DNA from 3 places in the Candidatus Filomicrobium marinum genome. Region 1 is predicted to be linked to each of the others. Evidence: predicted binding sites of a transcription regulator. Region 1 holds the regulator's gene; each other region holds the start of a gene.
What was found. The regulator HrcA, encoded in region 1, represses chaperone genes, less so after heat shock. The targets are predictions, from matches to a motif close to GTTAGCACTCNCNNNNNGNGAGTGCTAAC.

Region 1 (4,193 bases):
CGAAGGTGGTTTCTGTTTCTTCTGGCTCTTCCAGGTTCAAATCGGCGGCGGATATGGCGTCTAGGCCATAAGGAATGATCAACTGTTTGATCTCCCAGACCTTGCCGGGGTTGTGACTGGCCACAACGAGCTTGGTGCCGGGTTCCAGCTTATGGTTCATTTCAGTCCCCAGATCCTGGGCTCGGCGAATTCCAAACAGTTGCCTGCAGGATCGCGGAAGTAGATGGAATGGCCTCCCTGCGGCCATTCGAATTCCGTTTCGATCTCTACGCCGTTTGCTTTCAGCTTCTCTTTCCACGCCATAAGAGTGTCGCGGCTGGCGGGGAAACAGATGTGACCGGGACCATGCGCGCCGTGCGGTGGAACCGGTATATGGGCGTCGGGCGCTGGGTTCGCCGTTACAGTGGGGTTAAACACCAACAGCATCTGGTTGCCGCAGCGATAAAACAAGTGACGCCCTTCCTCCTTGGCTTGAAGTTTGAGGCCAAGGAGGCCGGAATAGAAGGCTTCCGCCCGGTCGAGGTCGTCGGCGTAAAGAACGGTTTCGAGAACGCCGTCGATAGATGAATGTGTTTGGTTCTGCTCGGTCAAGGACACTTAAGCCATCAGCTAACGGTGAGCTTTTGCAATTGCAGGAGTTCGCCGATGCCCTTTCTGGCAAGAGCCATAAGCTCGTCGAAGCTTTCCTGGCTGAACGGGACTGTTTCGGCGGTACCCTGCACCTCAACGATACCACCCGCGCCCGTCATGACGAAGTTGGCGTCGGCCTCCGCATTCGAGTCTTCCGCGTAATCGAGGTCGAGGACCGGTGTCGTACCGTATATGCCACACGAGACGGCTGCGACCTGGTCGCGCAGAACATCGTCTTTGACCATGTCGCGCAGTTTCATCCACTGGATGCACTCGTAAAGAGCAACCCATGCGCCGGTGATAGCTGCCGTGCGGGTGCCGCCGTCGGCCTGGATAACGTCGCAATCGACAGTAATCTGACGCTCGCCAAGACGTGGCAGATCGACGACAGCGCGCAGGGCGCGACCGATTAAGCGCTGTATTTCCTGTGTGCGGCCAGATGGATAGCCTTTCGTGACTTCACGGCGCGTGCGTTCGTGCGTGGCACGAGGCAACATCGAGTATTCGGCGGTGATCCAGCCGCGCTGCTGGCCCTTGAGCCAGGGGGGAACACGTTCCTCCAGAGATGCCGTGCAGAGGACATGGGTGTTGCCGAACTTGATCAGGCAGGAGCCTTCGGCATGCAGGGAAACGGCGCGTTCGATGGAGACGCGTCGTAGCTCGTCGGGCTGGCGTTTTGATGGGCGCATGAAGAAGCTCGGCCTGTTTGTTTTAGGGACTGCGGGATATTTCGGTGGAGCGTGCCAGGACACTCCTGGAACGGCCGATCCGCGCCGGACCCTAGAAGAGGGGCGCGGTGTGTTCAATATGAAATAGGCTCGGAAATGGTATCGTCTGAGATGTTTGCGAGGACATTTGACGAAGAGCCGTTGGTTTACCAATACTTATCGGGCGGGCGGACTTTTCCGGCGGGGCGAGAATAGTCCTTACATTTTTGGCCCCAATGCCCCCTTGAGCCAGGCACGAGCAATGCAGCGGATTACTGAAATCGCGGAGTTGAATGAACGATCGCGTACCGTCCTTCGTCAAATTGTTGAAACTTATTTGTCGACCGGAGAGCCGGTAGGCTCGCGCAACCTGTCACGTGTGCTTCCGATGACGTTGTCGCCGGCATCGATCCGCAACGTCATGTCGGACCTCGAACATTTAGGCCTCATCGTATCGCCGCACACTTCGGCAGGTCGGCTGCCGACGCAATCCGGTTTGCGGCTTTTCGTTGATGGTTTGCTGGAGGTTGGGGACCTCAATGCCGAGGAGCGGCGTGCCATTGAAGGTCAGCTCAGCATTCGCCACCAAGGCAACTTCGATCAGGTGCTGCACGAAGCCAGCGAGATGATTTCGGGCTTGTCGCATTGCGCTGGCGTTGTTCTTGCCGACAAGCAGACGATCCGGCTTAAGCACATCGAGTTTGTTCCGTTGGATCCGCGCAAAGCGCTTGTCATCCTTGTGGATGAGGGCGGCCGCGTCGAAAATCGGATTATCGAGCTGCCGCCGGGCTTGCCTTCCTCGGCTCTTAGCGAAGCGGCGAACTATTTGAATGCGCACGTCATGGGAAAGACCATTTCGGAGGCGCAATTGCTGATCGAGCACGAGTTAACGACGGCGCGCGCGCAGTTGGACAAACTGACGCAACGGGTCATCAAGGCGGGGCTTGCGGAGTGGTCTGGAGCCCATGACGACCGCCAGAGCCTTATTGTGCGCGGCCAGTCCAACCTTCTGAAAGATGTTTCTGCGGAGGAGGACCTTGAGCGTATCCGTCAGTTGTTCGATGACCTGGAGGCGAAACGTGAGTTGCTGCAACTCCTTGGGCTCGCAGAGACGGCGGAAGGGGTGAAGATTTTCATAGGCTCGGAGAATAAGCTGTTCTCCTTGTCCGGTTCGTCGCTGGTGGTGGCGCCATTTCACGATGAACAGCGCAGAATTGTCGGTGTTATTGGGATAATTGGCCCCACCCGGCTTAACTATGCCCGTATCATTCCTATGGTGGACTACACGGCAAAGCTGGTTAGCCGCTTGCTCACTTGATCTGGCGGCGAACGCCCTGATATCGAAAGCGTTGGAAACGCACAGTGGTAGCGCGACGCAGAGTCTTGCGGCGCGGACCGCTGATTGCGGCACTTGCTAAGTGGAGAGAAGATGGCCGAAGAAACGAAAAAGCCTAGTCAAACCGATAACGGCGCGACTAACGGCAGGTCGCCGGACGTATCAACGGCTGCGGAGGAGATGGCAGAGGGTGCGCAGTCTGCTCCAGGAAAAGAAGGCGCACCGCTGGAAGACGTTAGTGCTCTCGCTACGAAACTCGATGAACTAAACGCGCAGAAGGCGGATCTCACGGACCGGCTGGTTCGTGCGCATGCCGAAATTCAGAACCTACACAAGCGTCTGGAGCGTGAGCGCGAGGAGACGTCGAAATACGCCATCGCAAAGTTTGCGCGCGACACTGTAGCGGTCGCGGATAACTTCGAGCGGGCCATTTTGTCTGTTCCTGAGGAGGCGCTGTCGGACAATCCGGTGCTGAAAAGCTTGCTCGATGGCGTAACCATGACGGAGCGCGAGTTCCTGAATGTTCTGGAAAAACATGGTGTGGTCCGAGTCGACCCGAAGGGCGAGCCGTTTGATCCTCACAAGCACCAGGCGATGATGGAGCAGGAGGATACTTCTGTGCCTGCTGGTACGGTTCTGCAGGTTTTCCAGCAGGGCTACATGATTGGTGACCGCGTTTTGCGTCCGGCCATGGTTGTGGTTGCGAAAGGTGGTCCCAAAGCTGCGCCCGCATCGGTCGAGGCGACGCAGAGATCCGGGACGTCCGATCAGCCGGAAGGGCCTGCGAATGAGGCAAGCCCATCGGATGAGGATGAGCCGGATCGCTGATCACTAAACTTGAGTTGGGTTATAATTCAGGAGCGCTGGCGTAGTTGCGTCAGCGCTCTTTTTTGGCTTCGAGCCCGCCCCCTATTCGAGCAGGGTGACAAAACGGCGATCGGCGCATGTGACTCCGCTTTCCTCAGTGCACGAATAGAAGCTGTAGAGGATAACTTCTGCTCGACCGATGAGATTTTCAGCTGGCACCATACCCATCTGCGGGAATCGGCTGTCCGAAGAGTTGTCGCGGTTGTCACCCAGCATAAAATAGTGGTCCGGCGGTACGGTGACCTCAGCCATATTTCGGCCGGGCATATAACGGGTCCGCTGTAGAACCTTGTGGCTATCTCCAGGAATGAGGGTTTCCTCGAACTCATCGACCTCAACGATGCGCCCTTCGTATTCGCGATAACGGTAGGTCCTCAGGTGGCGGCGCGGCACGGGCTGGCCATTCAGCACCAGTTCGCCATTCACCATCGCGATGCGGTCGCCGGGTAATCCCACAAGACGCTTAATCATGCGTTCACCTGACGTCGGGTGCATAAATACGACGATGTCACCATGCTTGGGCTGGTGGCCAAAGATCCGGCCGGTGAGGCTTACGGGAAGCTTCAAGTCATAGGGCAGCGAGTATCTGCTCCAGCCGTATGCGTATTTGGAGACGGTCAGCCGATCGCCGACCTGCAACGTCGGCAGCATGC
Region 2 (4,193 bases), 610 kb from region 1:
GAGCCTGCAGTGCGCGGCGAACGATCTGGATGCCAGCTTCCTGGTCCTCGTTGTCACCTTCGACGTCGATGGCTGCGGATGCCTTGAGCAGCATGACGCCGCCGCCAGGAACAACGCCCTCTTCAACGGCTGCGCGGGTCGCGTTCAGTGCGTCGTCAACGCGGTCCTTGCGCTCCTTAACTTCGATTTCGGTCGCTCCGCCGACGCGGATGACAGCAACGCCACCAGCCAGCTTTGCGAGACGCTCTTGGAGCTTTTCACGGTCGTAGTCGGACGTCGTTTCCTCGATCTGTGCTTTGATCTGCGAAACGCGGGCTTCGATGTCCTTCTTCTTGCCTGCGCCGTCAACGATCGTGGTGTCATCCTTCGTGATGGTCACGCGCTTAGCACGGCCCAGCATGTCGATGGAGACGTTCTCGAGCTTGATGCCGAGGTCTTCGGAAATCGTCTGACCGTTCGTGAGGGTCGCGATGTCCTCAAGCATGGCCTTGCGGCGATCGCCGAAGCCGGGAGCCTTGACGGCAGCAACCTTGAGGCCGCCACGCAGCTTGTTGACGACGAGGGTCGCCAAGGCTTCGCCTTCGATGTCCTCAGCAATGATGAGGAGAGGCTTGCCTGTCTGCACAACCGTTTCGAGAACGGGGAGCAGAGGCTGGAGACCGGAAAGCTTCTTCTCGTGAATGAGGATATAAGGATCGTCCAGTTCGGCGATCATCTTCTCGGCGTTCGTAATGAAGTACGGCGAGAGGTAACCGCGGTCGAACTGCATGCCTTCGACGACGTCGAGTTCGGTTTCGAGCGACTTGGCTTCTTCAACCGTGATGACGCCTTCGTTGCCGACTTTCTGCATTGCTTCAGCGATCATCTCGCCGATTTCGATTTCACCGTTTGCGGAAATGGTGCCGACCTGGGTGATTTCGTTCGAGTCTTTGACCTTCTTTGCCTTTTTGCCGATGATTTCGACAACCTGGACAACGGCCTTATCGATGCCGCGCTTCAGGTCCATCGGGTTCATACCAGCGGCAACCGACTTCAGGCCTTCACGAACGATAGCCTGTGCGAGAACGGTGGCGGTGGTGGTGCCGTCGCCAGCGATGTCGTTCGTTTTGGAAGCGACTTCGCGCAGCATCTGTGCGCCCATGTTCTCGAACTTATCTTCGAGTTCGATTTCCTTAGCAACGGTGACGCCGTCCTTCGTAGTGCGCGGTGCACCGAAAGACTTTTCAATGACGACGTTGCGACCCTTGGGGCCGAGCGTGACCTTCACCGCGTTGGCGAGGATGTCGACGCCGCGCAGCATGCGCTCGCGGGCATCTGCCGAAAAGCGTACGTCCTTAGCAGCCATGTTTGCTGTCTCCTGGAGAGTTTGGTCCGGAACAGGCCGGAGGAATTGAATTCAAAATTTGAGGAGGGACCGGGCGCTTACTTCTCGATAACGCCCATGATGTCGCTTTCCTTCATGATCAACAGCTCAACGCCGTCGACCTTAACTTCGGTGCCCGACCATTTGCCGAACAGCACGCGGTCACCCTTCTTGACGTCGAGGGCGATGAGTTCGTTGTCATCACCGCGGGTGCCTGGGCCGACCGCGACGACTTCGCCTTCTTGAGGCTTTTCCGCGGCGGTGTCAGGGATGATGATGCCACCTGCAGTCTTGGTCTCGCTGTCGACGCGCTTTACGACGACACGATCGTGAAGAGGACGGAATTTCATATTGCGGAGGCTCCGTTTGCTTTGAAGCGGAACTCTTCAATGAGAGTTCAAAAAACGAAAAATGCGGCACGGCCTACGCCGTCCGGTCAACCCATCTGGGTGACGCTGTTAGCACTCACTTGCTTTGAGTGCCAGCAGGCGTGCCGTGAATAAGGGAGGCTGGGGAATATTGTCAAGAGCTTTGGCCGCAAGATTGCAGCTTTAATGGCCGTCTACCTGACGATTATGCCGATTTGAGGCCTAAGCTCGTAGAGGACAAGTTCGGTAAGGATGAAAGCTTAATTTTTTCCAACCTGGGAACGGTCGCGCCGCCGCCGGGCATTTGCTGTTCACGATTATTCTATTGTTCGGTATCATTGAACTAAAGAACCAGCTTCCTACGTCCCTCGGTGGCGAGACGTTCGTGGGCCATCCCGCGAGTCATCTTGCCGGAACAGTTTTTAGAACCAGCCGGGGATGAACACGATGGCTTCAGATGTCCTTTTCACGCCGACCCAACTCGGCGCATTGAAACTCAAGAATAGATTTGTCATGGCGCCCCTGACGCGCTCTCGTGCCAATGAGATGGGTGTGCCGGCAGATTTTGCGACCGAATATTATGCTCAGCGCGCGGGCGCAGGCCTCATCATTACGGAAGCGACCCAGGCCTCATTTCAGGGGATGGGCTATCCCCGGACGCCGGGACTACATACCAAGGCCCAGATGGTGCGCTGGAAAGAGATCGTCGATGCGGTGCATGGCGCAGGATCGAAGATTGTCAGTCAGATCTGGCATGTCGGTCGTGTCGCAGCTGCTGCTAATCGCGGCGTGAAAGCCGACGTGGTGGCGCCGAGCGTGGTGCCTGCTCCGGGGCAAATTTACACCGACGCCAGCGGCTTCGTCGCGCACGACGTGCCAAGGGCGCTCGCGACGGATGAGATTGGTGCAACCGCCAAGGAGTTTGCGACGGCGGCGCGTCATGCCATCGACCTCGGTTTTGACGGTGTCGAGGTGCACAGTGCCAATGGCTACCTGCTGCATCAGTTTCTCTCCACCAATGTCAACAAGCGTGCGGATCGTTACGGCGGTTCTATTGAAAACCGTATTCGGATGCCGCTTGAGGTTATCGACGCTGTGATCGCCGAGGTTGGATCCAACCGTGTCGGGGTGAGGGTCAGTCCGGGCCACCAATTCAATGGCATCGAAGAAGACGAGATGGTGCCCCTTTATGAAAAGTACATCGCCGAACTTGATAAGCGTGACCTTGCTTATCTGCATGTGATGCGGCCGACTGCGAACACGGTCGAGGAAGATGTGGTGGCGCTGGCGCGCGGATGTTTCAGCGGTCCGATGATCGTGGCTGGAGGATACGATGCGGACAGCGCTACGGCTGTGATCGCGGAAGGGACGGCGGCTGCCGTTGCGTTCGGGAAGAGCTTTATTGCCAACCCCGACTTGCCGGAGCGTGTGCGCCGTCGCGCGGCTCTCAACGCGCCGGATGAAGCGACGTTCTACACGCCTGGCCGCGCCGGATATACGGACTATCCTGTGCTCGCCGCAGAGGAAACTCGGGCCTGAAGACTCATCTCTCATGGCGCGTGACCCTAGGGCTTTCCGCTTGTTTGTCGAAACGCGGAAAGCCCGTCTCATTACCTCCGCTTGACGCAGAACGGCCATCATCGAGCCCCACTCTTTTCGCGTATACTGCGTAATTTCCTTCCATCGTCGCTTGATCGACAACGTCTGGATGGGAGATCTGCCATGTTGCCTGCCGCAGCGTCCTATGACCTCGTTATCGTCGGGGCCAGCTTCGCAGGTCTCGTCGCAGCGCGAACGGCAGCGATGCGCGGCCTCAAGGTGGCGGTGCTTGATGCCAAGCACGGCGCGGGCCATCGCGTGGCGACGACCGGCATCCTTGTCAAAGAAGCTGTCGAGGAAATCGACATCCCGCATGCGCTGACCCGTCGCGTCTATGGCGTCCGGCTCTACGCCCCCAATCTCAAGCACGTGGATCTTTTCGCGCCGGGATACTTCTTTCTGACGACCGACACGGCGAACCTCCTGAGGTGGCTGGCCGACGAGGCGCAACGGGCGGGAGCGCATCTGCTCTGGAAGACACGTTTTGAGGGCGCGGCTCGCGAAGGCGACGTCTTCCGGCTGAGTAACCTCAACATCTGCGCCCGTTATATTCTGGGGGCTGATGGATCGCGCTCGGCCGTTGCTCGGCACTTCGGGCTGGGGCGCAACAGCCGCTTTCTCACCGGTGTCGAGTATGAGTACGAGGGGCTCTGCGATATCGACCCGCGCTTCCTGCACTGCTTTCTCAACTCGGAGATCGCTCCCGGCTATCTGGCTTGGGTCGCGTCCGCGCCTACCGTCGTCCAGGCGGGTCTCGCTGTCGGACCGGGGCGGCGTCCCGACGTAGGAAAGTTCCTGAACTATACGGACCGCATTTTTCAATTCGGCAAGGCGCGTCTGGTGGGGCGTCGTGCCGGGCGCAT
Region 3 (4,193 bases), 1.5 Mb from region 1:
ATAGTCGATGTAGTAGCTGTGTTCCCAGACATCGCAGCCCAACAGGGGCTGGGCGCCATGCATCAGCGGGTTTTCGCCATTCGGCGTCTTGCTGACGATGAGCTTTCCGTCTTTTAGAGCCAACCAGCACCAGCCCGACCCAAATTGACCTTTACCGGCCTCAATGAACTCGTGACGTACCTTTTCAAGGCCGCCGAATTCGTCGACGAGGCTTTGCAGTTTGCCCGGCAATTTGCTGCCGCCGCCGTTGGGCTTCATCCATTGCCAGAAATGAATGTGATTATAGTGCTGGCCGATTTGGTTAACGACCGCTTGGTCGCCATCAGCGAAGGCTTTGCGGCAGATATCTTCGACGCTCATGCCGTCGTACTTTGAACCCTTGCCGGCGATCTCATTCCCCTTGTCGACGTAGGCTTGGTGGTGCTTGTCATGATGGAACTGAAGGGTTTCTGCCGACATGTATGGCTGAAGCGCATCGTACGCGTAAGGCAGAGCGGGCAAGGAAAACGACATTAGTAGGCCTCCGGGGCTTGGTCGGTCATTCCGATAGGTGATTTGCGCGCAGACCGTATATCTTTGGACGCGCGGGTGCAACGCGCCGTGCTGCGCCAAGTTCCGAGCTGCAGCAACCGCAAATTCTCGAAATACGTACAAATGAAAAAGCCGGAAGTCTGACTTTAGTCCTGTATGACGCACGTGTGCTTGTGCACCAGACAGCATCAGCAAGAGATTGTCGGCCGGGGAATCCGTTCAGCGAGATTTTGGCGTCGCTACAGCTGCCGGTCTGCAACGTGAAGTCATTATGAGATTTTAGGGTCTAGGATAGAAAGCGCCTATAACGCGAAGACTGACAAACGAGAAGTGCGGGATATTGCAGTTGGCCTTCGTAAATGCGGGCCAACAGTCGAGCTTAAAGTTTAGAATGATTGAAATTGACGACGTGACATGAGAGAGCAAAAGACCGCATATTCCGCGTCCGGTTGTCGCAATGCCTGTAATTGAGAAATTTAGGCGTTACGAATAGGCGCTTGAACTGAGCTGGAATTTTAAGATCAGAGAGAAGAAGAGGTGGGGATGCAGCGACCCTGAGCACTGCACCCCCTGATCACGCCGGGGAAGATGGGCTTCAGGGTTTGGCCAACATAGGTGTCGCTCTCTGAACGCTCCCTGTTTGACTTGTTCATCTACCATTCATCGACTGGTGTTCGCGCCTGATGGGGCGCCGTGATCTCCGCCCTCTGAAAACTCTTCGAACCCGGACTTGAGAACATAAAGAATATTGTTGGATTGAGATGAAGTAGCAAATAGCCAAACTCAAAAAATGAAATAAACAAGTTGCGAGTAGTGGTGAGCACTTATAGTTTCGAGTTGACGGCTGCTCTGGCATACGATAACTCGCTATTTGCCAGACCTTGATTGAAGAAATTCATTAAGAAGAGAATTTCTAATTCCAGGTGAGATCAAAAACACAATAGAATCTGCGCTATTGTTAATGGTTAATTCACGCAGCTGGCGCAAGACCTAGAATGGAAACTGGAACACAGATGTGGGTTTGATCGATATGGCGAGACAGCGCGCAGTGACCAAGAAGGGGAAAGCACCTAAGATGGCCAACGTCAATCTGGCTAAAATGTCTCTGAAGGAACTCATCGCGCTTCAGAGTGATGTGGAACAAGCGATTTTGGCCGCGCGTCAACGCGAGCGTCAGGAAATCCTAGCCAAGATGGAAGAGCTGGCACAAGACGCTGGTTTTTCTATCAACGAGCTCGTCGGTGGCAAAGGGCGTGGCAAAGGAAAAGCGTCGATCTCGGCAGCCAAATACGTAAATCCCGATAATCGTTCGGAAACTTGGACGGGGCGCGGCCGTAAGCCAAATTGGCTCGTCGCGAAGCTGAATAAGGGTTCAAAGCTCGAAGATTTCGCGCTTTGAGAGGAATGATGGGTTCTATTCGAATCTAATATGTTCATTTCAACAATGCCGGCCGCGACAAGCGGCCGGCATTGTTTTTTGACGTAACGACCTTTTGATAAATGCCGGCCTCCCGGTGCAGGTACCCGCCAACGCTAAAACAGGCCGAGAGCCACGCCAACAGTGTGGCGTGAGCAGTGGTCGCCCCACAGGAAAAGTCAGTTTCAGAACGCGGCGGCTTCGGAACCGTAGGATCCCAGACGGCAGGCCTGAAGACGTTGTAGGCGGTTGAATTTGCCTTAGCACTCTCCCCTTGACAGTGCTAATCCAGCTCGCCATATCGCTGGCGCGGCGCGTGAGAACCTCAATTTCGTATTGCGTGGCATTGACGGTTCACGAAGCGTCGTGATCGAGCCTGATTTCAAAGGCCGCGATCAATACGCAAACATTGAACCGTACAATGAGGTTATCGCCATGAAGTTTCGTCCTCTTCATGATCGGGTCCTGGTTCGTCGAATTGACGAAGAAGCCAGAACCTCCGGCGGCATTATCATTCCCGACACAGCGAAAGAAAAACCACAGCACGGCGAGATTGTTGCTGTCGGCCCCGGATCGCGCGGTGACGACAACAAAGTAGTTTCGCTCGACGTCAAGGTCGGAGATCGCATTCTGTTCGGCAAATGGTCTGGCACTGAGGTCAAGATCGGAGGCGAGGAGCTTCTGATCATGAAAGAAAATGACATTCTTGGCGTGCTCGAGGGGCCGGCAGCGGCAAAGCAGGCCGCCTGATCGATCTCCAAGCATCCATCATTTTACACTCGCGACAATTTTAGGAGTGGTTCAAAATGGCAGCGAAAGACGTAAAGTTTTCGCAGGACGCGCGCGAAAAGATGCTCCGCGGCGTCGATATCCTGGCAAATGCGGTGAAGGTGACGCTCGGTCCGAAAGGACGGAACGTCGTAATGGAAAAGTCATTTGGTGCGCCGCGTATCAGTAAGGATGGCGTAACGGTCGCCAAAGAAATCGAACTTGAAGACAAGTTTGAGAACATGGGCGCGCAAATGTTGCGCGAAGTCGCTTCAAAGACGGCAGATCTCGCCGGTGATGGGACGACCACTGCGACCGTTCTGGCCCAGGCAATTGTCCGGGAGGGTGTAAAGTCGGTTACGGCCGGCGCAAATCCCATGGACATCAAGCGCGGCATTGATGCCGCGGTAGCAGCCGTTGTTGCGGAACTTGCGCAGAAGGCCAAGCAAGTCACGCTGAACGAAGAGATTGCCCAGGTCGGCACGATTTCGGCGAATGGCGATTCAGAAGTGGGCCGTATTATCGCCGAAGCAATGAAGAAAGTCGGCAATGAAGGCGTGATAACCGTCGAAGAGGCGAAAAGTCTCGAAACCGAGTTGGATATCGTCGAGGGGATGCAATTCGACCGCGGGTATCTCTCCCCCTATTTCATCACCAATGCGGAAAAGATGATCGTCGAGTTTGAGAATCCATTGATCCTCATCCACGAAGCAAAGCTCTCAGGTCTTCAGGCAATGCTGCCTGTCCTCGAAGCTGTTGCGCAATCCGCCAGGCCGCTTCTGATCATCGCTGAAGACGTTGAGGGCGAAGGCTTGGCGACACTGGTCGTCAACAAGCTACGCGGTGGCCTGAAGGTTGCCGCCGTCAAGGCTCCGGGCTTTGGCGACCGCCGCAAAGCGATGCTAGCCGATATCGCCGTTTTGACGGGTGGCACCGTCATCTCCGAGGATGTCGGCATCAAGCTCGAAAACGTGACGCTCGACATGTTGGGAACCGCCAAACGCGTCACGGTCGACAAGGACAGCACGACGATCGTGGACGGTGGTGGCAGCGCGGCCGACCTCGAAGCCCGGTGCCGTCAGATCAAAGCCCAGATCGAGGAAACGACGTCCGACTATGATCGCGAGAAACTGCAGGAGCGGTTAGCCAAGCTCTCGGGCGGTGTCGCGGTGATCAAGGTCGGTGGCGCTACCGAGATGGAAGTTAGAGAGCGCAAGGACCGCGTCGACGACGCATTACACGCCACACGTGCGGCCGTTGAGGAAGGTCTTGTCCCTGGCGGCGGCGTTGCACTCTTGCGCGCTGCTACCGTGCTTGACCGGTTGACGCCTGAAAACGAGGATCAAAAGACCGGTATGAATATCGTTCGCAAGGCTCTGCAGGCGCCCGCGCGACAGATCTTCACCAATGCGGGTGAAGATGGATCCGTTATCATCGGCAAGATCCTGGAAAACGACGCCTATAGTTTTGGCTATAA

Region 2: YBN1229_RS00890 (co-chaperone GroES) is a predicted target of HrcA. The motif match lies at 1,821-1,849, and genes of this name have one in related genera.
Region 3: YBN1229_RS10965 (co-chaperone GroES) is a predicted target of HrcA. The motif match lies at 2,208-2,236, and genes of this name have one in related genera.

What each region holds. Positions count from the first base shown of each region.
Region 1 covers NZ_LN829119.1:797,406-801,598, reverse strand. Annotated here, with positions in the region: gene rdgB (RdgB/HAM1 family non-canonical purine NTP pyrophosphatase) at 1-160, opposite strand, end outside; gene YBN1229_RS03890 (VOC family protein) at 157-597, opposite strand; gene rph (ribonuclease PH) at 606-1,319, opposite strand; gene hrcA (heat-inducible transcriptional repressor HrcA) at 1,600-2,655, shown strand; gene grpE (nucleotide exchange factor GrpE) at 2,767-3,501, shown strand; gene lepB (signal peptidase I) at 3,583-4,193, opposite strand, start outside.
Region 2 covers NZ_LN829119.1:187,468-191,660, forward strand. Annotated here, with positions in the region: gene groL (chaperonin GroEL) at 1-1,345, opposite strand, end outside; gene YBN1229_RS00890 (co-chaperone GroES) at 1,423-1,713, opposite strand; gene YBN1229_RS00895 (alkene reductase) at 2,179-3,270, shown strand; gene YBN1229_RS00900 (NAD(P)/FAD-dependent oxidoreductase) at 3,454-4,193, shown strand, end outside.
Region 3 covers NZ_LN829119.1:2,337,158-2,341,350, forward strand. Annotated here, with positions in the region: gene YBN1229_RS10955 (superoxide dismutase) at 1-513, opposite strand, end outside; gene YBN1229_RS10960 (H-NS family nucleoid-associated regulatory protein) at 1,547-1,930, shown strand; gene YBN1229_RS10965 (co-chaperone GroES) at 2,384-2,698, shown strand; gene groL (chaperonin GroEL) at 2,755-4,193, shown strand, end outside.